2 linked regions of the Catalinimonas alkaloidigena genome follow. The protein of the gene in region 1 interacts with the protein of each later gene in a pairwise test. Links are inferred from orthologs where the notes say so. Each region holds a gene or a part of one and is shown in the gene's direction. Other genes may lie near its edges.

Region 1 (11,519 bases):
GGTGATAAAATAAGGAGGTTTCATTTCATAACGATCCAGTACATAGTCACCTGAACCTACTTTGACATAAGTATCATTGTCCAGATCTTCTACTGTGGCGGTTATTGCTAATTCATATTCCTCTTTGGTCATGCCACGAGGAGAATCCTGCGCCAGTAAGTTCGTCATGCTGCAAAACATTAGCGCGGCGATAAATAAAGGGTAAAAAGTCCTTTTCATAAGTCGTGTGTGAGATTTTTGTTCCTGATCAATCATAATTACTTTATAATTGGCAAATAACGAATTATTATAACTTATTTTCAATTATTAATAGAATATTATGCTGAATCATTTAATAAATGCGCAATTTTATTACTATTATTTTAACTCACCTGATAATTGTGCTATCCAGAAACAGGCGCTAATTTCATTTTAACAAGACATATTGTCACTATTTTTACCATAAATTTGGATTTTTGTGACATTATGTCTGAAAAATTTCCGATTTTGCACTTGGTTTCAGATTTGATTCATCTTATAGTAGTAAAGAAAATCAAAATCGCATTAGCCCTATGAACTTTAATAATTATACTATAAAAGCACAGGAAGCACTGCAAAAAGCTACTGAGATTGCCGGAAGCAATAACCAGCAGGCAATTGAGCCAGCCCATTTGCTGAAAGCAGTGCTCCAGTCCGATGAGAATATCATCTCCTTCGTGCTCAATAAGTTGAGTGTAAACAGAAATGCCATTGAGCAGGGCTTAGATGATATCATTAACGCTTATCCTAAAGTAAGTGGCCAGCAGCCGTATTTATCCAATGATGCTGCCGCCGCGCTGAGGAAAGCTGAATCTCATCTGAAAGAGTTTGGTGATGAGTTTATCACCATTGAGCATATGATACTAGGTGTCCTGGCAGGTAATGATAAAACTGCCAAGCTGATGAAGCAGCAGGGATTTGCTGAAAAGGAGCTGAAACTCGCCATCAAAGAACTTAGAGGAAACGACAGAGTAACTGACCAGAATGCCGAAGCTAAGTACAAGTCTCTGGAAAGGTATTCTAAAAACCTGAACCAACTGGCCAAAGCCGGAAAAATAGACCCTGTGATCGGTAGAGATGACGAAATCCGTCGGGTATTGCAGATTCTTGCCCGTCGTACTAAAAATAACCCCATATTGCTCGGGGAGCCGGGCGTTGGTAAAACCGCCATCGTGGAGGGTATGGCTCAGCGTATTGTGGATGGTGACGTGCCTGAAAACCTCAAGACCAAAACCATCATCGCTTTGGATATGGGATTGCTGGTGGCCGGAGCCAAATACAAAGGTGAATTTGAAGAAAGGCTGAAGTCAGTCATCAAAGAGGTTACTGATTCTGATGGTGAGATTATCCTCTTCATTGATGAGATCCATACGCTGATCGGTGCCGGAGGCGGTGGGGAAGGCGCTATGGACGCGGCTAACCTGTTGAAGCCAGCGCTGGCCAGAGGTGAACTCCATGCTATCGGAGCTACTACTCTGAAAGAATACCAAAAGTATGTGGAGAAAGATAAAGCACTGGAAAGGCGCTTCCAGGCTGTCATGGTAAACGAACCTGATTTACCGGATTCAATCTCCATCCTGAGAGGTATCAAAGATCGTTATGAACTTCACCACGGGGTACGGATTAAAGATGATGCGGTAATCGCTGCGGTAGAGCTCTCTAACCGTTACATTTCTGATCGCTTTTTACCGGATAAAGCCATTGACCTGATGGATGAGGCGGCTTCCAAGCTCCGCATTGAGATTGACTCTTTGCCGGAAGAACTGGATGAACTGAACCGACGGATAATGCAGCTGGAAATTGAGCGTGAGGCTATCCGCCGTGAAAAAGACAAAGAAAAAGAAACACAGCTTAACAAAGACATCTCTGAGCTTTCTGAGAGGAGAAACGACCTGAAAGCCAAGTGGGAAAATGAAAAAGCAGTGATCAAAGGCATTCGCGAGCAGAAAGAAGCGATTGACCACCTGAAAGTAGAAGCTGAACAGGCTGAGCGTAGTGGTGACTACGGTAGAGTGGCTGAAATCCGTTACGGAAAAATCGGAGAGAGCGAAAGCAAACTGCAGGAACTGCAGAAACAGCTTACAGAAATGCAAAGCGGCAGTTCGTTACTGAAAGAAGAAGTGGATGCCGAAGACATTGCCGATGTGGTAGCCAAATGGACAGGAATTCCTGTTTCCAAAATGCTGCAAAGCGAAAGAGAGAAGCTGCTTTATCTGGAAGAAGAGCTAGGCAGGCGCGTAGCGGGACAGGCAGAAGCCATTGAAGCATTATCTGATGCGGTACGTAGAAGCCGTGCCGGTTTGCAGGACCCTAAGCGACCAATCGGCTCGTTTATCTTTCTTGGAACTACCGGGGTAGGTAAAACTGAGCTTGCCAAAGCACTGGCTGAATTTCTCTTTGACGATGAGAACAATATGGTGAGAATTGACATGTCGGAATATCAGGAGCGACATGCGGTGAGTAGACTTATCGGCGCCCCTCCCGGATATGTAGGTTATGATGAAGGGGGACAGTTGACTGAAGCGGTAAGGCGCAAACCTTATTCAGTAATCCTGCTGGATGAGATTGAGAAAGCACATCCTGATGTATTTAACATCCTGCTTCAGGTGCTGGACGATGGACGCCTTACTGACAACAAAGGAAGGGTAGCCAACTTCAAAAACACCATCATCATCATGACGACCAATATTGGCTCCGGATTGATACAGGAGCGCTTCATGAATATAAATGAAAGCAATGAAGATGAGGTGGTTGAAGAAACCAAGTTGGAAGTTTATGAAATGCTGAAAAAATCAGTGCGCCCTGAGTTCCTCAATCGTATAGACGAGACCATCATGTTCCGTCCATTGTCTAAAAAGGATATGCGGAAGATTGTGGACATACAGTTTAAACTTATTCAGCATCGCCTGGAAGAGAATGGTATCAAGCTGGAAGCTACCGATGAAGTACTGCGCTACCTGGGAGACCTTGGCTTTGACCCTCAGTTTGGAGCCCGTCCTCTGAAGCGAGTGATTCAGAGAGAGGTACTGAACAAGCTTTCTAAAGATATTCTTTCAGGGAAGATTGACAAGGATGCGGTCGTGGGGATTGAACTTGATGGAAACAAAAATATTAATTTTATTAACCTTGATGAGGTTAAAATCTAGATTAGGTTGTAACTGAGACGAAAAGGTGCGGATCACAATCCGCACCTTTTTTTATTTTATATTCTTAATCCTATCACTAGTACATCATCGGTTTGGACCTGATCTCCTTTCCAAACTTCGAAAGCTTCTGTAATCAAGGCAATTTGTGAGGTAACCGGCTCTTCCTGTATATTCTCCAGCAAAGCCATAAAGTTTCTGCGCATGAATTTTTTGTCCTTAGGCCCACCAAACTGATCCTGAAAGCCATCGGTAGCCATGTATATCATATCATTGCGATTCAATTTGATACACTGGTTAGAAAAGTTTTTGTCTGAGTAAAACGACCCTCCAAGTGAATAACGATTGGGATCCAACTGAATTAACTTTCCCTGCTGAGTAACATAGATTGGCATCTGTGCACCGCTATAACTAATTTCCAGTGTTTTTCTATCTATAATGCATACCGACATATCCAGGCCATCACTGGTAGCTTCTTCATGCCCCTGGTGCTGATGCAGCGCCTCTCTGATCTTGGTGTCCATTACTGACAGAATCACGTTAGGGCTGTTTACACAATTTTCAAGGATAAGCTCATTCAAAATTGAGTTTGATAAAACTGTCATGAAAGCTCCCGGTACACCGTGCCCGGTACAATCCAGTACTGCTACGATAACCTTGTCCCCTATTTCGTGTATCCAGTAGAAATCGCCACTTACAATGTCTTTTGGGCGAAAGAAAACCATGGAATCAGGGAAGAGGTGTTTTAGCTGATTTTTCTCGGGGAGTAAAGAAAGTTGTATACGCTTAGCATACATGATGCTGTCTGTAATATCCTGTTTACTCTCTTCCAGAAGCTTACTCTTGTTGACAATCTCATCTCTTTGCTTTTCAATTTTTACTTTCTGAACATTGATCGCTTCTTTTTGCCTTTCCAGTTCAAGGTTTGCTTTATTTTTGAGATTGTATTTACTGTAAAGCACCATTCCCATGACGCCAAAGAGGATAATACCGATAATCAGGCCATAGTTAACCATTTTCCTTTCATTGGCCTGCAATTCCTGAATTTCCTTTTCTTTCTGATACTGTTCTATCTGGGCCGTTTTCTTATCCGTTTCATATACTGTTTCAATCTCTGCTATCCTCTTGGCGCTTTCATACTCATAAAGCCGTTGCTGCTCCAGATCGTAAAATTTGAAGTTGACCATCGCCTGCTCCAGATTACCCACCCGGCTGTAATAGTTTGCAATGTTCAGATAGCAATCTTTAAGAATCGGACTGGCACCTATTTTCTTGGCATGACCAAGGCTGCGGTTTAGATACTCAAAAGCTTTGTCAAGCTGATTAAGGCTCATATAGGCCCTGCCTAATTCCAGCGTCGCTTTGGTCTGAAGCATCAAATCATCAAAATCTTCTGCTAAATCAAGCGCGCCTTCCAGCAGGCTGATGGCCCTCTCGTTTTCCTGCTGTAATATTCTTGTTCTACCTATGTTGTAATAGGCATAGCTCATGCCTCTGTCGTCTTCATTGGAACGGTCTAAGGCAAGCGCTTTTCTGAAAAAGTCCAGCGCGCCTTCGTAGTCTTCTGTTTCACGGAGTACTTCTCCCATACTGATATAAGCCGAGGATAACTCATAATCTTTGTTGTATTTACGGGACAACTCCATTGAAAGCAATAAATACTCACGTGCTCTTTCAAATGCACGTAAGTCATAATTGATACTGCCCATGGTATTCAGGAGTGCTGGCTTATGCTCTTCAATACCCAGCTCATCGTATATGGTCAGGGAGCGAACACATTTCTGGGTAGCCAGCTCATTTTCTCCCATATAGTTATGTATATCGCAGAGAAGCGATAAAACATGAGCCAGTTTAAGCTTATCGCCTATTGCCTCATACAAATCAGCTGAGGTCTGACAGTACTCCATGGCTAAAATGAAATTATCATTTTGATAACAACTATTTCCAACACTGTAGTAAGCGTTAGCCATACCCACAGAATCCTGATGAGTGCGATAAATCGCTACACTCTTATTTAGATAGAAATCTACGCTATCGAATACGTAGTAGTTGTTATGACAGTAATACTCCGCCAGGTGTAGGTATGCGTTAGCAATCCCTTTTTGGTATTGTGCTTTTTGAGCAAGCGAAAGCGCCTGCTGTGCCAGGTATTTCGCAGTATCGGGCTGGGTATATTCAAAAAAATAAAATATGTTATTAAGCGCGTCTGCTTGCTCTTCAAGACTATTGGCTTGTTCATAAACACGGTTCAGACTGTCAAGCTGGGCATGCAGCTGACCAGTGAGCATAAAAAACAAAAGGAAAAAAAAGCCCCCCTTACGTACACTCAAAATCTCACGATATGGTCTACTACTCTTCATGTAAATCTTTGCGCAACGCTTAGCTATAAGTACATATTAAACGTACGAACTTATCCATCAATCTTCAAATGTTCCACACTGATTATTAGAAAGTTAAGCAAAACTTTTTCAGTTCAGTGTTATATCCAGGGGGATATCTACCCAAATTTCCTGTTCCCCAACATATTGTTCTATAGAAAATTCTTTAAGTGAAATTCCTCTATCCCTTGCCTGCGACCTGATCATATCCACGACCTGATCCGGATTTGGCATTACAATAGGATGCGCTCTGATCACAGCTCGCAAGGCTTCGTTTGCGAAAACCGTATCTTGTTCCAGGCCTGTAGGGATCTGCTGAGTTTTTTCATCCAAAATGACTCCTATGAATTGTTGAATACTGTCTTCAGAAAGATTTTCAATGTCATAGTTAAGCACACCCACAATACCGTTAAGGGTTCCTGTTTCAACATATTCATGCATTTGAAAAAATTGAGATTTTAGCTCTTCTTCTTGGTAAGGCCCACGATAAAGATGGCCTGTAAAATAATAATCATCTACAGTCACTCTCTGAATTTCAACCTGATTGAAGCCTCCCAGAAAATAATAGATAAGTAATATTAACACGATTAGCGGCAGGCCAATCATTACAAGCTTTTTTTTCATATTGATGATTGATTTCTTTTATTGAAAAGTGAACTATATGATTTTTCTCCAGTTTAGCTAATCGCCAAACTGCTTTCTACCGATATAAATGGCTGCGTAGGCTTGCCAGTCAATGTGCGCATAACAATTTTATAGATTCATTGATGCGTTCAGCATTCAAATATCTTAGATACAAGAGACAAAAAGCAACTGTATTATCATAAGTGACTACGAAAAATTCTTATTATTGCGGAAACCCAATCCAACTACCTAAACTACATTTATGTTTGCATACATTGAGGGAAATATTACATACAAAGACCCCACCTTTGTGGTTCTGGATGTGCAGGGCATAGGGTATGAAATCAAAATATCACTTAATACTTTTGATGCCCTTGAGCGTCAATCTAAATTCAAATTATATACCTATTTACATGTAAGAGAAGATGCTCAAATCTTATTCGGCTTCGCCAGGGAGGAAGAAAAGAGACTATTTCTTGATCTTCTTTCAATATCCGGAGTTGGGCCAAGTTTGGCATTAATGCTGCTATCTTCTATGCAGGTAGAAGAATTAAAAATAGCAATTGCCGAAGGCGAAGTAAAAACAATTCAACGCGTGAAGGGAATAGGAGCAAAAACGGCACAGAGACTTGTACTTGAGCTTCAGGATAAAGTCAAAAAAGAACAATTAATTACATCTTCCGGAGGACAAGGATCTACTACAATTTCAGGGAGATACAATACTGTAAAAAGCGAAGCGTTATCAGCTTTGATAACGCTTGGTGTAAGCCGCTCAGCAGCTGAGAAAAGCATAGACAAGGCGCTTAGTGAATGGCAAAAAAAACAACGCAGCCTACCAGCTGGAGATTCGGGTACCTCTGAAGCAGAAATTCGCCTGGAAGAATTGATTAAGCTAGCGCTAAAAACCACTTAGTAAATAAAAATCAATCATAAGCAAACCTTGATTAACCTACGTAAACTCCTGCTAGTCCACAGAAGCAAGGAAAGTGTACGCATATTTAAGGACTCACTCTGGTGCCTGATTGGCCTCTCGTGCTTATTTTCCGGTCAGCTTATGGCTCAGGAGACTAACCCTCCTGCGGATACTGTTCAGACAGATTCTACCATTGTAGACTATGAACCGAGCAAACAGCCTTCATTTCGTTTGCAAGATCGTTATGGGAACCCTTTTGCTACGCCCACCACACCTTCTCCTTTCCAGCTTAGCACACCGGCACAGCTAGACTATGACATTCAGGTGGGTGATAGTACCATTAACTATTCTCTATATGAAAGAATCAATGGACTGGACTATCGTGCTCCCACAAACCTGAGCTTTGATGAATACTCTCAGTATCAGAACAAGCAGATTAAAAAAGACTACTTCAAAACACGTTCTATCGGGCTGGATGGCGAAAGCGCAGTAAGTGGAAAAAGACTAATCCCTCCCATCTATACCACGCCCATTTTTGACCGGCTTTTCGGAGGCTCTTTCGTAGATATTCGTCCTAATGGTTTTGTAACCCTGGATTTTGGTGGCCGCTTTCAACGTATTGATAACCCGCAAATACCACTGAGACAGCAACGTAACGGTAATTTTGAATTTGACCAGCAAATAAGCCTCAACGTAGTAGGTAAGATCGGTGATAAGCTGGCAGTTACGGCCAACTTTGATAACAATAACTCTTTTGACTTTCAGAACAACGTTAAGGTAGAATATACCGGTTATGAAGAGGAAATCATCCAGAAAATAGAACTGGGAAATGTCAGTTTACCGGTCAGCAATAGCCTTATTACCGGCTCTCAAAGCCTGTTTGGCCTGAAAACTCAACTTCAGTTTGGAAAACTGTTTGTTACCAGTGTAGCTTCCGTGCAGCGTGGACAGACCGATGCCATCACCATTGAAAGCGGCTCTCAAAACAGGGAGTTTGAACTGAGAGCCTCTGACTACGATGAAAACCGGCATTTCTTCCTGGGACATTTCTTCAGAAAAAATTACGAAAACTGGCTCAGCCGCCTGCCCCAGATTACTTCAGGTCTTAATGTAACCAGGGTTGAGGTATATGTGCTCAACAGAAATAACAATACCGAAACACTACGCAATATCGCAGCCTTTATGGACCTGGCGGAAGGTGAAACTATTTATAGAGACGAAAATTCTAATATTGTACCCGCTGAAGGTCCCGGCCCAACCCGTAATAACGCAAACCAACTATTCAACAGCCTGATCAATTCTCCAGCCGCCAGAGATATTGACCAGGTGAACACAGCGCTTACAGAAGATTTTAACCTCCAAAAAGCCACTGATTTTGAGATCATTACTTCTGCTAGAAAACTAACTGAGCGAGAGTATACCTTTAACAGCCAGCTGGGTTTTATTTCTCTGAACAGGAAGTTGCAGAATGATGAAGTATTGGCTGTTTCTTTTGAATACACATACCAGGGGCAGCGATACAAAGTAGGAGAACTCACAGAAGACTATCAGAATCAGGGAGACGATAAAGTGATTTTCCTTAAACTGCTGCGCCCCAGCAAGATCAATCCTGAAGTGCCTACCTGGGACCTGATGATGAAGAACATTTATTCGCTGAATGCTACCCAGATAGAACCTCTGGGCTTTCAGTTCAGGGTGGTGTATCGCGACGACCGTACCGGTATTGACAACCCAGCCTTGCAGGAAGGTGAGATCGCTAATGAACCGCTGATACGCCTGCTTGGCCTTGACCAGCTCAACCAAAACAATGATACCCAGCCCGACGGTAACTTTGACTTTGTAGAAGGTGTCACGATCAACCCGGACTTAGGTATCGTCATTTTCCCGGTGCTTCAGCCATTTGGAAATCATCTGGAAGAATTGATCAGTGAAGGGGCACCGGAAGAAGACTTGGTAAACAAGTATGTTTATGATGCTTTGTATGAAACTACCAAAGCCGATGCCGAGCTGATTACCACAAAAAATAAGTACTTCCTTACCGGAAGTTTCCAAGCCGGCTCAGCCAATGAAATTATGCTGCCAGGTTTTAATATCGCCGAGGGCTCAGTACAAGTATTGGCTGGAAATACTCCCCTAGTAGAAAATGTAGACTTTACCGTTGATTACAATTTAGGAAAAGTAACCATTATTAATGAAGGTGTATTGAGTTCAGGGAAGCGTATCCAGATACAATTTGAGAAAGCCGACCTGTTTAACTTTCAGCAACGCACCTTGCTGGGTACACGCCTGGATTATCGCTTTAATGATGACATTAACCTGGGAGCGACAGTACTTCACCTCAATGAGCGTCCGGTAGTTACCCGTGTTGCCATTGGCAGTGAGCCTACCCAAAATACCAAATATGGATTTGACTTTAATTACCGCAAGGAGTCACGCTTCCTGACCAAAATGGTAGACCTGCTCCCTATCGTTCAGACCAAAGCGCCCTCCAGCATTACGGTAAATGCCGAGTTTGCTCAGTTGATCCCAGGTACTTCCAATGTGGTTGATGGCGATGGCACTTCTTATATAGACGATTTTGAGAACACCAATACGCCTTTCAATCTGGGAGGATGGCAAAACTGGCAATTGGCAGCTACTCCAACGACTGACGATGAACGTTTTTTTGTTAATGATGATCTGGGTGAAGGTTACAAACGAGCAAAGCTTGCCTGGTATGTCGTAGATAATAGCGCGTTTTATGCAAACAGTGGAAACTTAAAGCCACCCAATATACCAGATAAAATTGGCAATCATTATGAACGTCCCGTTATTCCGCAGGAAATATTTCCTGAACAGAACCGTGAGGTAATCAATCTCAACTTACCTGTGTTTGATATGGTATTCTTTCCTGAAGAACGAGGGCCATATAACTATAACCCCAATCTGACGCCCGAAGGGAAACTCCCTAATCCGGAAGACAACTGGGGCGGTATTACCAGAGGAATTACTTCTGAAGTTGACTTTGACAAAACCAATATTGAATATCTGGAGTTCTGGCTCATGGACCCTTTCATCAGCGGAGAAAATGGTCAGGTCATAGATGAAAATAACACTACAGGTGGCCAGTTGGTATTCAACCTGGGAAGTATTTCGGAAGATGTGATCCCTGATGACAAGCACTTTTTTGAGAATGGCCTGCCGGAAGACTATAACGAAGAAAACGTAAATACTGGTCAATGGGGACGTACACCGGCCAGCCCATTTCTTACAGACTTTTTCAATAACAGTTCGGCGGAAGTAAGAAACAATCAGGATGTCGGCTTTGAAGGTATCCGCAATGATGACGAAGCCAGTTACTTTAATGACCTGATAAGTAGAATGCCTGCTCCCGCTCAGACAGCCATACAGGACGACCCTTCCGCGGATAACTTTCAGTATTATCTGGACCCAGCTTTTGATGAGCGTAATGCCCAGATTATTGAGCGTTATAAAAACTTTAACGGACAGGAAGGTAACACGCCCATATTGTCTGGTAATAACGAAAGGTACACTCCTTCCGGCACTCAAAAACCAGATAATGAAGATCTTAACCGTGACAATACACTCAGTGACCTGGAAGAGTATTATGAGTATACCATCAACCTTCGCCCTGGGCAGCTCAGAGTGGGTCAGAACTATATCGTAGACAAAACAGAAGGGCAAAACACTGGCGTAACCTGGTACTTATTCCGTATTCCAATTCGTCAGCCCGAAAAGAAGATAGGGAACATACAGGGCTTTAAATCTATCCGCTACATCCGAACTTATATGACAGGCTGGAGGCAAAAAGCCGCGCTCAGGATTGCGAAATTCCAATTTGTAGGGAGTCAGTGGAGAAGGTATAATGATGACCTCAACCGCAAAGGCCTCGGCGAATATACTGAGCCCTATGATCCTAACTTCACTATTTCGGTAGTAAATATTGAGGAAAACGCTACCAATGACGGAGAAGGCTCACCCTACATGGTGCCTCCCGGTGTCATCCGTGACAGAGATAATACTTCTCCTATTGACCGGCGTGTAAATGAGCAGTCTTTACAGCTTTGCGTAGAAGACCTGCAAGATGGAGATGCACGTGCTGCCTACAAAAACATGACACTGGACCTGATCAACTACGGTAAGATCCGTATGTTCCTTCATGCAGAGAGCCAAACGGCTGAGGACAGTACTGTTCAGGCATTTTTGAGATTGGGTACCGATTTCACTGAAAATTACTACGAAGTGGCCATCCCTCTGGTAATGTCAGAGCCTGGAGTCCTTGACGAAAGAGTCGTATGGCCGGAAGAGAATGAGCTGGATATTGATTTAAATGACCTGTATGCTGTCAAGTCCAGAAGAAATAACAGTGGAGATGCGATCAACTTACCCTATACTGAAAAGAGAGGCAGAAATATTATTACCGTAGTTGGACGTCCTGAGTTG
Region 2 (11,422 bases), 5.0 Mb from region 1 along the record:
TGGTATAAAGTATAGGCTGAGAAAGCTACCCCTACGAAGAATAAGATAGTAAAAGTAAAGCCTAATCTCTTTGTAATAGCTTGCATAACTTTATTTATATAGTTTATTTAATTCTTTTAGAAAATCTAATATCTGGTCTACTTTCAGCACATGATCAATGTCTGTCAGTTGCAGAGCAGCTTTGGGCATAGTATCAATCATGCATTCGCCAGGGTCTTGGACGATTGTCATTCCTCCTCTTTGCTTAATTTTCATCATGCCCACAGCTCCATCACGATTGGCACCTGAAAGCAATATTCCTATCAGTTTATGTTTAAAAACATAGGCCGCTGTCTCCAGCGTAATATCTATGGCCGGACGAGAATTATTGATCATCTCTTCAGTAGAAAGTGAAAACCGATTTCCCAATTCCACCGAAAGATGGTAATTGGAAGGAGCTAAATATACTCCCCCTTTTTTTATGCTTTCTTTGTCGGTAGGCTCTGTAACCTCTTTGATGCTTTTAATAGAAAGAGCTTCTACGAATCCGTTACGCACATGCTTGAGACGATGTAAGCACATAACAATAGGGAGCTCAAAATCTTCAGGAATACTAGACAAAATCTTAGTTACTCCCTGAAAACTCCCCGCTGACCCTCCAATGACAACAGCTTTATATATATTGCTTAAATTATACTGGCTCATGTTACTTGCTACCCTTAATCTTTCCCTATTCCTTTATCTTTTTGTAGATTTTTTCTTCGTTATTAGCGACAATAAATCGGTTCGCTATTTCACACCAGATTAAAGATTCCTTGGAGCCTATTGCCAGATATCCATATTTAAATAAGCTTTCATGTAACTTTTTCAGGACCTCATTCTGCAGATTTTGGTTGAAGTAGATCATTACATTTCGGCAGAGGATCAAATCAAACTTGTTAAAAGGGGTGCCTCTTACTAAATCAAAATTTCTAAAGGAAACTCTTTCCAGAAGTGATTTGTCGAAAACTGCTAATCCATTCTTTTCTTCATAGTAATTTCTGACTGACTCTGTACCCTGATAACGTATGTAGTTCTTTTCATTTAACTCCATATTCTTCAGAGAGTACTCTGCTTTCATAGCTCTATTAAGAATAGGCTTGTCTATATCAGTAGCTATGATGTTAACCTTTTCCAGTATCCCCATTTCTTTGAGTAAGATAGTCATAGAAATAACTTCTTCCCCTGAAGAACAGCCAGCATGCCAGATGCTAAATGTATCGTGGTTGAGCAATATGTTAGGGATGATATGATCTCGTATTTCTCTCCAGAAAGAGGGGTCACGAAACATTTCTGTCACATTCACGGTAATTTCAGCTAGAAAAGTCTCAAAGAAGACAGGGTCAGTCTCAATTTTCTTGATCAATTGTTCTACAGAAGAAAATTTATGCAGTTCCAGAATACGTTGTATCCTCCTCTTAAAGGATGACATCGCGTAATCGGTAAAATCATAACCATGGCAGTTTTTGACTATTTCAGTGATACGTCTTATATCGGCAATCTCTATTTCCTGCATTTTGCTATTAAAAGTTCTGTTTACTCCTCCTATACTAGGTATAATTCTCTGACTATCGAGCATATTCTTATCCTGAATTATTATAACGATTACCGCCTTTCCGGCTGTGGCTATTTTTACATAGCATTGCAAAATAAGCTAAAATCACAGAAGCTTTAGCAGGAGAGCTATAAGGAGACAGAAAGGCTATGTAATGTTATGAACATCAAGCCCCGGATTGCTGGAGAAATGCCAGTACAAACAAATTTCTTTACAAGAATATGAAGTACTAAAGAAGTGAACGTCTTTAAAAATAATGCGACGACAAAAAAAAAGTCGCACACCTCTTTTCACCGTGACGACTTTTTGAGTATGACTAAAAAAGTATTGTTAATAAGCGCCAACAATGACTTCTACCATATTTTCTTCTACCAGGTACTTCTTAGCCATTTCCTGTAAACTAGCTGCATCAATGGTATTGATGGTATTCAGATAGCTTTTGTAGAAATTATAGGTGAGTCCATAAAGATGGATATTTTTGAATTTTTCAGCCAAAGCAAAAGGCGTGTCAACAGATGCCATTAATCTTCCAGCCATGTAGTTTTTTACGGTATTTAGCTCCGTATTGCCTAAGGGCACATCTCGTAAATGAGCCATTTCTCTATAAATTTCTTCAATAACCTGCGCTGTAAACTCTTTTTTTACCTCAGTACCTATTACAAAATACCCCGCATCGCGCAGCGTAATCAGCCCGGAATTGATACCGTATGTAAACCCTTTATCTTCACGAATATTACGCATCAGCCTTGAGCCGAAATAGCCTCCTAGTATTGTATTCAAGATTTTCATCTTATTATAGTCAGGGTGATTTTTTGTAAGCATAGGGCAACCCATCCGGATGGATGATTGCAGGTTTTCTGCTCGCTCAATAACGGTTCTCTTTTTTTGCGTAAGTACTGCTTCGGGTAGATCATCTTCAGAAGGGGAGCTTGCTACCAAGGGCAAACCACCAAAATATTGTTCTACTGCCTGAAGTACCTCTGTGTTTACGTCACCGGAAATGATGATCTCCAATTGATTCTTCAGTTGGTGCTGAAAAAAAGCCTTCAGCTCATTTGATGTAATTGAAGGGATGTCTTCTTCCTGCAAAGTCCGACCATACGGATGTTGAGCTCCGAAGAGTGCCGCCTTAAATTTTTTGGAAGCCAACGCATTTGATTTTTTATTATGCAATTTTAAATGCTGTAGCTGTATCGTCTTTAACTTTTGGAATTCATCTTCAGGAAATACGGATTCCGTAATCAATTCTCTGAGCGTATTCAGCAGCGGCTGGGTATGTCTGGTCAACATGTACATATCAACCGACGAATAATCCAGGCCAGGAGAAAGTTGTAGAAACGCTCCGTACTTATCTATTTCATTGGAAATGGTGACTGAATTATTTTGCTCCGTTCCCTCAGCCAACATCTTATTGGTAAAAAAAGCTACGCCATTCTTTTGCTCATGCCTGATACCTCCGTGCCTGAATATTAACTCTAAACCTACTACTGGCTGCTTGCCTGATCTGATCATATGAACCGGGATACCATTGGAAAGTTGGGTAGTCTCTGCTTCCAAAAAGTCAATATGCCTGATAGGCCTGGCAGGTGGTGCCACTCTTCTGTCTAATGTCATATAGTCTTTCTTTACATTCTCCCATTATGTGCCAGCAAGCCTGTTTTACTGGCCAGGTAATAATATTTTTTATACTTGTTATCAAAATCTATTTCGCCCTGAACCGCTTCTCCTCCAACACTTAGAAAACACTTAATCCAACCCTTATTGAGCAGTGCACGCAGGGTTTCCTTTAACGTATCTTCTCCTATATCTAACTCTTGCTGCAGTTGATTGAAACCAATTACAAAATAAAGTTCATCCAATACATCAAACTCTATGTCCGTCATAGAATATTATTTTTTCAGAAACTAATTGTATTGTCTTTCTTTCCATTGATAACCGCCAAAGTTAGCGACTATCCCAAAGAAAACAGCATATAGAGAATAAATTAACTGCAAGGCAAAAAAGTTAGGCACCGACAGTTTTTCGTTCATATCATGCAACACTGCTTTTAAGAAGACAAACTCTGCTATTCCTTTTATTAAAAGTACTGTCAGTATTATTGGCCAGGAAAAATACCCGCTTATGCTCAGAATCAGAGCAGTGATTAGTAAGGCATGAAAAGTAAAAATAAATATTGCCAGCAAAGCTGTGGACACCCGTTTATGTAGTTTCCATTTTCCTGCCCAACGCTTACGCTGATGATAAAAGTTCTTCAAACTTCTTTGTGTCCCAGTACGAACCACCGCATCCTTGCTTTTTAAAAAAAAGGTTTGTCCGGTAAATTTTCTATGAATCTTTTGCATCAAAAACTCATCATCTCCCGAAGGGATATGCATACTATCGCTGTACCCTCCTACTTCTACAAAAGCTTTTTTGATAAAAGACAGGTTGGCACCATTACACATGTTGGGCTGCCCAGCTTTCAGACTCGCTGCTCCGGCACCAATCAGGCTGGCAAACTCTATTCTTTGCAATTTTTCGAAAAATGACTTCGTTACTGTAAAGGTCACCGGTCCGGATACCATCACTGCATCCCGAGCCTGAAAAAACTGTAATATTGTAGCTATCCAATACTTGCCAACCCGGCAGTCTCCATCTGTGGTTATTATGATTTCTCCTTTAGCCTTTGCCACAGCCTGACTAATTGCCAGCTTCTTATGCGAACCTTCAAAATCCTTAGGTAAGTCCAGTTGGCATAAACACAAATCAAAATGAGTATTGTTAAATGACCTGACTAATTCCACAGACTTATCCACTGAATAATCATCTACTACAATCACCTCCAATTGATCTTTAGTAAATACAGTATCATTCAGCCAGCATTGTTGGTTGATATCTTCCAGCAAAGAAATAATATTTTGTGCTTCGTTACGAATAGGTATAATGATACTCACCTTTTGATGACTCCTGAAGCCAGCCTGTGTTGTAAAGAATGGTATTTGTTGCCAGTAGTACCATAAACTGATTGTAAGACAAATATAGATGAAGGACAAAAAGCATAACAGGACTATCAGCATGGGCAGATACTTATATGATCAAAGGTATGGCAGGGAAAAAACTTAACCCATTTCAATACTACTTTTTATTCTCACTTTGTATTTATGTCAAATTAATTACTCATAACATACAATTTTATCTGCCCCATAGCTTGTTCCTGAGCTTCAACCCCATAAGACTGTACACGGCTCAGCATTGGTTTGTAAACATATGGATTGTATCTTGCCCTGGTTCTGCGTAAACAGTTAATTGGTAAAATGCAACAGACAGATTTGCAGGAGAAGATAATTCTAGGAATTGACCCTGGCACTCAGGTGATGGGCTATGGCATATTGAGTATCCGTGTTGACCACAAGAAGCATAAGCAGATCGAACTCTTACAATACGGGGTTATTCGGCTTACCAAATACAAGCAGCACGAACTAAAGCTAAAAAAAATATTTGAGCGCGTGCTTGGCCTTATCAATGAGTACTCTCCAGACGAGGTAGCTTTAGAAGCTCCCTTTTATGGTAAAAATGTACAGTCTATGCTCAAGTTAGGCCGGGCACAGGGGGTAGCTATGGCTGCTGCACTGAGCTGCCAGATCCCTATCGTGGAATATGCTCCCAAGAAAGTCAAGCAATCGGTCACCGGCAATGGTAATGCTTCTAAAGAACAGGTAGCACATATGTTGCAAAGTCTGCTGAAATTTCCTGAGCAACCTTCTGCCGAACAACAACTCCTGGATGCTACCGACGCTCTTGCGGTAGCACTCTGTCATCACTACCAAAAAGCCACTCCGGTAAGACAAGCCAAAAGCTGGAAGGCTTTTGTAGCAGATAACCCTGAGCGTGTTAAAGGATAAGAATATGAATAAACCTAAGCATGAGAAAATTCTTCTTCAGTTTGACGAAGAAAGTAATTTCGCTGATTGTGAAATCAGAAGCGAACTTTCTACAGTAGCCCGCACCGGGAGTAACCTTTGGCTGGCCTTTGACGAAGGGCTGGGACTGGAAAGGCTCACCATCAATGATAAGGGGTACGGAAATCACATCCGTTACCTAATGAGTGACTTTATCCACTTACCGGGAGGTGAGGATGAAATTGATATTGAAGGTATTGCTTATGCTGATCACTATCTTTGGTTAGTAGGATCACACAGCTTGAAGCGGGACAAACCGGAAAAAGATGAATCTCTCTCCAAACAGGTAAAAGCCTTAAAAAAGATAAAAAACGACCCAAATCGCTATACCCTCGCACGTATTCCTGTAGTCTTGAACAAAAAAACAGGAGAGCATGAGCTGTTTAAAGAATGTCCGCATCCTGAAGATCCAAAAAAAATGCTGACTGCTGCCAAAGTAAAGGCCGGGAAAAAGCAAAGTAAGCTGAGCAAAGCGCTGCGCAATGATAAGCACATCTCTCCCTTTATGCATCTGCCCGGAAAAGACAATGGTCTGGACATAGAAGGCATCGCAGTACACAAAGGTCGTATTATGTTGGGACTTCGTGGCCCCGTACTCCGAGGTTATGCTATCATCCTGGAAGTTGCGGTCAAAGAGAAAAAGAAAGGAAAGAAGCTAAAACTGAAAAAAATCGGCAAACACGGAAATAGATACCGCAAACATTTTGTTCATCTGAGAGGCATGGGCATCCGTGAACTGGCATATGCTGACAATGATCTGCTGATATTGGCAGGGCCCACTATGGATTGTGATGGCACCATAGCACTCTACCGTATGAAAAACGGTCCTGATGATGCCAAAGAAAGTATTACCCACCGAGACGGTATAGAAAGAATATTTAATATCGCCATGGGACATGAAACTCCCTACGGCAAAGACAAAGCCGAAGGAGTCACACTTACCGAAGACCACAATATTATGGTTGTGTATGATGCTCCTGCCGATGAACGTATGGTAGGTAACAGTGATGCTTACGCTGACGTATTTGAGTATAAGTCGTAAAGTCAGTCTATTTTCAGGCTATAAATTATTAATAACCACGAAGAAAGAGTAAAACAAAAAAATTTATGAATAGTAATCTCGCCATTATATTTGATATGGATGGTGTCATCGTTGATAACCACCAGTTTCACCTCAAGTCATGGCTTCAATTCTTTGAAGAGCATAATATATCCATGACTGAAGAAGAGTACAAACAAAAGGTCAATGGGCGAACCATGGAGGAAATCCTTACTAAAATCATGGGTAAGGACCTGTCAAAACAGAAGTTGCGAGACCTTGGAGAAGAAAAAGAGAAAGTGTATCGGGATATGTATCGCCCCCACATCAAGGCTACCGATGGGCTTCCTGAGTTTCTGGAAGAGCTCAAAGTACGAAACGTACCTCGTGCTGTAGCTACCTCTGCTCCGCCTCCCAATGTTGATTTTACCATGGAAAACACCGGCCTGCGTCTCTTTTTTTCTACCATCATAGATGACACAATGGTAAACAAAGGCAAGCCTGATCCTGAGGTATATCTGACAGCCGCCAAAAAACTGGATATGAAGCCAGAACAATGCATTGTGTTTGAAGATGCTATACTTGGAATTCAGGCAGGTAAAAACGCCGGCATGAAAGTTATTGCTGTAGCTACCACGCATAGCCGGGAAGAACTGGAAGCAGGAGAAGCCGACTATGTGGTAGATGATTTTATGGGACTGACTGTAGAAAAGCTATACGCGGAGCTAAAGTTATAGCATGTTCAGCGCTAAAGGGCTTATAGGGTTTTTAACCTACACAGATAGAACTTTTTCATACTTAGTTGTAGAATTATCTGCTATGTTTTGAACCAACTGGCCTTAATATCTCTTAATAAAAGAACAGTAACCAGCTTTTTGAAGAGCTGGTTTTTTACTTAATTTCATGTACATGAACTTTAAAGCACCTATTCTTTTGGTATTCATCAGTTTCTTGAGCATTACCAGCCTGTATGCACAAAATGGTGGAATCAAAATAGCCAAGCTTAAATACAATGGTGGAGGAGATTGGTATGCTAACAAAACGGCCTTGCCAAATCTCATCAAGTTTTGTAATGAATCTATCAACACGCAAATTGCTCCGGAAGAAGAAGTGGTGGAAGTAGGCAGCCCTGAGCTGTTTTTATACCCTTACATCTACATGACCGGTCACGGCAATGTCGTATTTTCAGATGAAGAAGCTGAGAATCTCCGAAAATACCTTATCTCAGGAGGGTTTCTTCATATTGATGATAACTACGGTTTAGATGAATTTGTGAGGATAGAGATGAAAAAGGTGTTTCCTGAACTGGAATTTGTAGAGTTACCTGATGATCATAGCATATATAACCAAAAATTCAACTTTTCTAAAGGTCTGCCAAAAATTCACGAGCATGACGGTAATGCTTCCCAAGGTTTTGGTCTGATTTATGAAGGACGCCTCGTATGCTTTTACACCTTCGAAAGTGATCTGGGAAATGGATGGGAAGACCAGCGCATACACAACGACCCTGAAGAAGTGAGACAGCAGGCCCTCAAAATGGGAGCCAACATCATTTCTTTTGCTTTCACTCAGGAGAGCTAAATTATTTAAACTTTTATTTATATTAGTTGTGCTGTTTGAACTTTAACGTCAATAAAACATTTATTCACAAAGTATTATCCATATTAAATTCTCAACTCAGTGATTATTATTGCATTCTTTATTGCCCACTGGTATTTCTCTTTGTTTTGCCAGACTTTCTTCCTACATCGTTATGCAGCACATAAGCTGTTTACGATGAATCGCTTCTGGGAGCGTTTCTTCTTCATATTCACCTGGATGTGGCAGGGTTCATCTTACCTGAGTCCCCGGGCTTATGCCATACTTCACCGTATGCACCATGCCTACAGTGATACCGAGCATGACCCTCACTCTCCTCATCACAGCGAAAACCTATTTGATATGATGTGGAAGACCAAAGACATCTACAATGGTTATGTAAACCACGAGGTAGAGCCTGAACCAAGATTTGCTAAAGATTTGCCCGAGTGGGATTCTTTTGAAAAAGTTGCCGATAACTGGATGGTACGTACTGCATGGGGCGTAGCTTACAGCTTGTTTTATATTTGGGCTATCTCAATTGCTCAGTTGCCCGGAACTCACTGGCTCATGTATGGATTATTACCTATTCATTACCTGATGGGACCCATTCACGGAGCTATTGTAAACTGGTGTGGGCACATGTACGGCTACAGTAACTATGATAACCGTGATAAGTCAAAGAACACATTAGTGTTTGACTTCCTGATGTTGGGAGAATTATTCCAAAACAACCACCACCGTCTGCCCAAGCGTCTGGACTTCGCTGCTAAATGGTTTGAGATTGACCCCAGCTATCCCGTGATCAAGATGCTGGAAAAATTACAGATTATCAAAATAAAGAAACTTAAGAAAGCCTAGCCTTTCTTACTCCGTATAGCCGCCTTTTGCTCAGCAGAAGGCGGTTTTTTTATGTCTTTCTGGTATTTAAGAGTAAGCCAAGAAAGAAAGTTTCTTCAAAACAACTAATAAATTAGTTGATAAACTAAAAAATTAGTTTTACATTAGTTTATATCATCAAACACTGCTTAGCTATGGAAAACAAGAAAAACCGCACCTTTAACCTTGAAAGCAAACGAGGGCTACACTTTAGCATCGGCTTAGTAGTGAGCCTGGCAATTATTACACTGGCCTTTGAATGGAAATCGTACGACAGAGGCCCTATTGTAAATTTTGGCAGTCAGGAAACTGTTTTTGATGAAGTCAAAGACATGCCTGTAACTGTACATCAACCTCCCAAACCTCCTGCTGTATTACCCGAGATCAAGGCAATACCTGATGATGAAGAGCCTGAAGTAGACATGGATTTTATGCTTGACATAGATATTGATCAATCCACTGCTATTGCAGAGTATGTACCTGAAGACATTCCCGATGAAAAACCGGATGATACGCCTTTTATTTTCGTAGAAGAAGAGCCTACTCCCGCCGGTGGTATGCAATCCTTCTACCAGTATCTAAGCAAAAACCTGAATTATCCGAAAAAGGCGATCCGCAATGGAACAGAAGGTAAAGTGTATGTACAGTTCGTTGTCAATACCGACGGCTCTCTTACCAATCTTAAAGTACTCAAAGGCATAAGCCCTGAATGTGATCAGGAAGCTTTACGTGTGCTGGCCAACGCGCCCAAATGGAAACCCGGAAAGCAGCGGGGTCGGGCCGTAAGGGTACAGATGAGTATGCCCATTGTATTTAGTCTCCAATAAAAAAATAGCTTGTAGGCTAACTCGCTGAGTGGGCCTACGATATGAATTAATGCATTATGAAAGAACCCAAACCCTCTGTAAAAGAATTAACAAAGGCCGAAGAACAAGTGATGCAGATTCTCTGGCAACTCAAAAAAGGATTTGTCAAAGATATACTGGAAGAGATGCCTAAGCCCAAGCCCGCCTACAATACAGTATCCACCATTGTGCGGATACTGGAAAAAAAAGGCTTTGTCGCTTATAAAGCTTATGGCAAAACCCATGAATACTACCCGCTGATCAGTAAAAAGGAGTATAGCAGTTACTTCCTCAAAAATTTTGTGGGTAGCTATTTTGGAGGCTCATTCCATAAGCTAGTCTCTTTCTTCGCCCGGGAAAACGATATGGACATCCACGAATTTGAGGAAATGATGAAGTATGTGGAGCAGGATATCAAGGAAGAAAACGATGAGGAGGCTGAAAAAAATTAAAAGCCTATGCGTTGGATTCAGGAAAAACCGATCATTATCATACCCATCGCCTTGCTGCTGGCACTTTTGGTCCTACCGATGTTTGACGAGGATAGCCAACCAAAGACAAAGCATGCCTCAGTGGCTCCTGAGAAATTTCCCAGCACAGGCTTTCCGGATTATGATCTGCTGCCTGATAAGCTCAAGCAGCGGATGGAAGAACTGGTAAAAGAAGATACAATGCACCGGTACAGCTTTTACTATTTTTTTGAAGTGGATGATGTGAACCGTCACTATTACATAGATGACTATTCCATGAATACCATATTGATCTCACAAAAAGCAGAAAATCAGGAGGCACTGGCTTTGGTAGATGAAAGGCTCATGGAAGATGATGGCAGGGGATTTAGCATAGTCCGTCATCCCCAGTACTGGGACTGGATAAAGGACAGAGCTATGAAGGAAAAAGCGTTTTCAAATAAGAACCTGGTTCACTATGTCTTTCCTGAGGGAAAAGCTGACTTCAGAGACTTGAGAGTGGGTATTTTTAAAGATACTACCAACTACCTCAGCATGTATGAAGATGAGCTTACGCATGACAGCAAAACCTATGGCCTGAGAGAAGTAGATACCCCTCCAATTCCTAAAAGAGGTATGGCCTATTTTCATGAGGTCATCAGAAAGTTTCTGGAAGATAAACTCGTCTACTTCAACTTCTACAGCATGGAAGGACTAGTGAAGGCAGAATTTACCATTGGCGGAAAAGCTGACTCTCCGCAGATCATTGAAGGCTTCAGCACCCGGGAAAGTGAGCTGGAAGAAGCCTATAAACTGGATGGCCTGATCGTCAAAGCACTGAATGATCCAAAAGTACGCTGGAAGTCAGGCGTAATAAATGGCAAAAAAGTAAATACCCGGGTAAGCATGGACTTTCACTTCGCATTTAATGAGGAAGGGAACTTAACACTGAGCATGTCAGACCTGTACCCGGCAACTAAAACTTTTTGAAATACTAAATCATACCGATATGAATCATCTGCTAATCTATTTGCTGGAAAGCAGCATTTGCCTGGGGGTATTCTATCTCTTTTATATAATGGTGCTGCACGACCAGCCCAGCCATCAATATAATCGTTTTT

The links.
Region 2: the proteins of ruvA (region 1) and ruvC interact in binary tests that used the Escherichia coli proteins (3 or more experiments, as listed by UniProt). The link is inferred for Catalinimonas alkaloidigena from one-to-one orthologs.

Annotation. Positions count from the first base shown.
Region 1 is NZ_JAQFIL010000001.1:1,087,784-1,099,302, reverse strand. Bases 5,380-8,250 are described here. They hold ruvA (Holliday junction branch migration protein RuvA), read left to right. Parts: upstream 5,380-6,425; coding sequence 6,426-7,076; downstream 7,077-8,250. Other genes in these bases: sov (T9SS outer membrane translocon Sov/SprA), read left to right, coding at 7,104-8,250; OKW21_RS04605 (hypothetical protein), read right to left, coding at 5,630-6,163; OKW21_RS04610 (tetratricopeptide repeat protein), read right to left, coding at 5,380-5,521. Outside these bases: OKW21_RS04620 (Hint domain-containing protein), read right to left, coding at 1-219; ATP-dependent chaperone ClpB, read left to right, coding at 552-3,164; more of OKW21_RS04610, read right to left, coding at 3,221-5,379; more of sov, read left to right, coding at 8,251-11,519. UniProt on the Escherichia coli protein: The RuvA-RuvB-RuvC complex processes Holliday junction (HJ) DNA during genetic recombination and DNA repair.
Region 2 is NZ_JAQFIL010000001.1:6,068,571-6,079,992, forward strand. The notes cover bases 3,887-6,660. They hold ruvC (crossover junction endodeoxyribonuclease RuvC), read left to right. Parts: upstream 3,887-4,866; coding sequence 4,867-5,454; downstream 5,455-6,660. Other genes in these bases: OKW21_RS24575 (glycosyltransferase), read right to left, coding at 3,887-4,506; OKW21_RS24585 (DUF3616 domain-containing protein), read left to right, coding at 5,459-6,553; OKW21_RS24590 (HAD family hydrolase), read left to right, coding at 6,619-6,660. Also shown: OKW21_RS24550 (GAF domain-containing protein), read right to left, coding at 1-86; OKW21_RS24555 (chemotaxis protein CheB), read right to left, coding at 91-684; OKW21_RS24560 (CheR family methyltransferase), read right to left, coding at 710-1,534; OKW21_RS24565 (M16 family metallopeptidase), read right to left, coding at 1,904-3,187; OKW21_RS24570 (hypothetical protein), read right to left, coding at 3,199-3,456; more of OKW21_RS24575, read right to left, coding at 3,478-3,886; more of OKW21_RS24590, read left to right, coding at 6,661-7,287; OKW21_RS24595 (DUF4159 domain-containing protein), read left to right, coding at 7,460-8,131; OKW21_RS24600 (acyl-CoA desaturase), read left to right, coding at 8,231-8,989; OKW21_RS24605 (energy transducer TonB), read left to right, coding at 9,163-9,834; OKW21_RS24610 (BlaI/MecI/CopY family transcriptional regulator), read left to right, coding at 9,891-10,304; OKW21_RS24615 (hypothetical protein), read left to right, coding at 10,311-11,291; OKW21_RS24620 (TonB family protein), read left to right, coding at 11,311-11,422.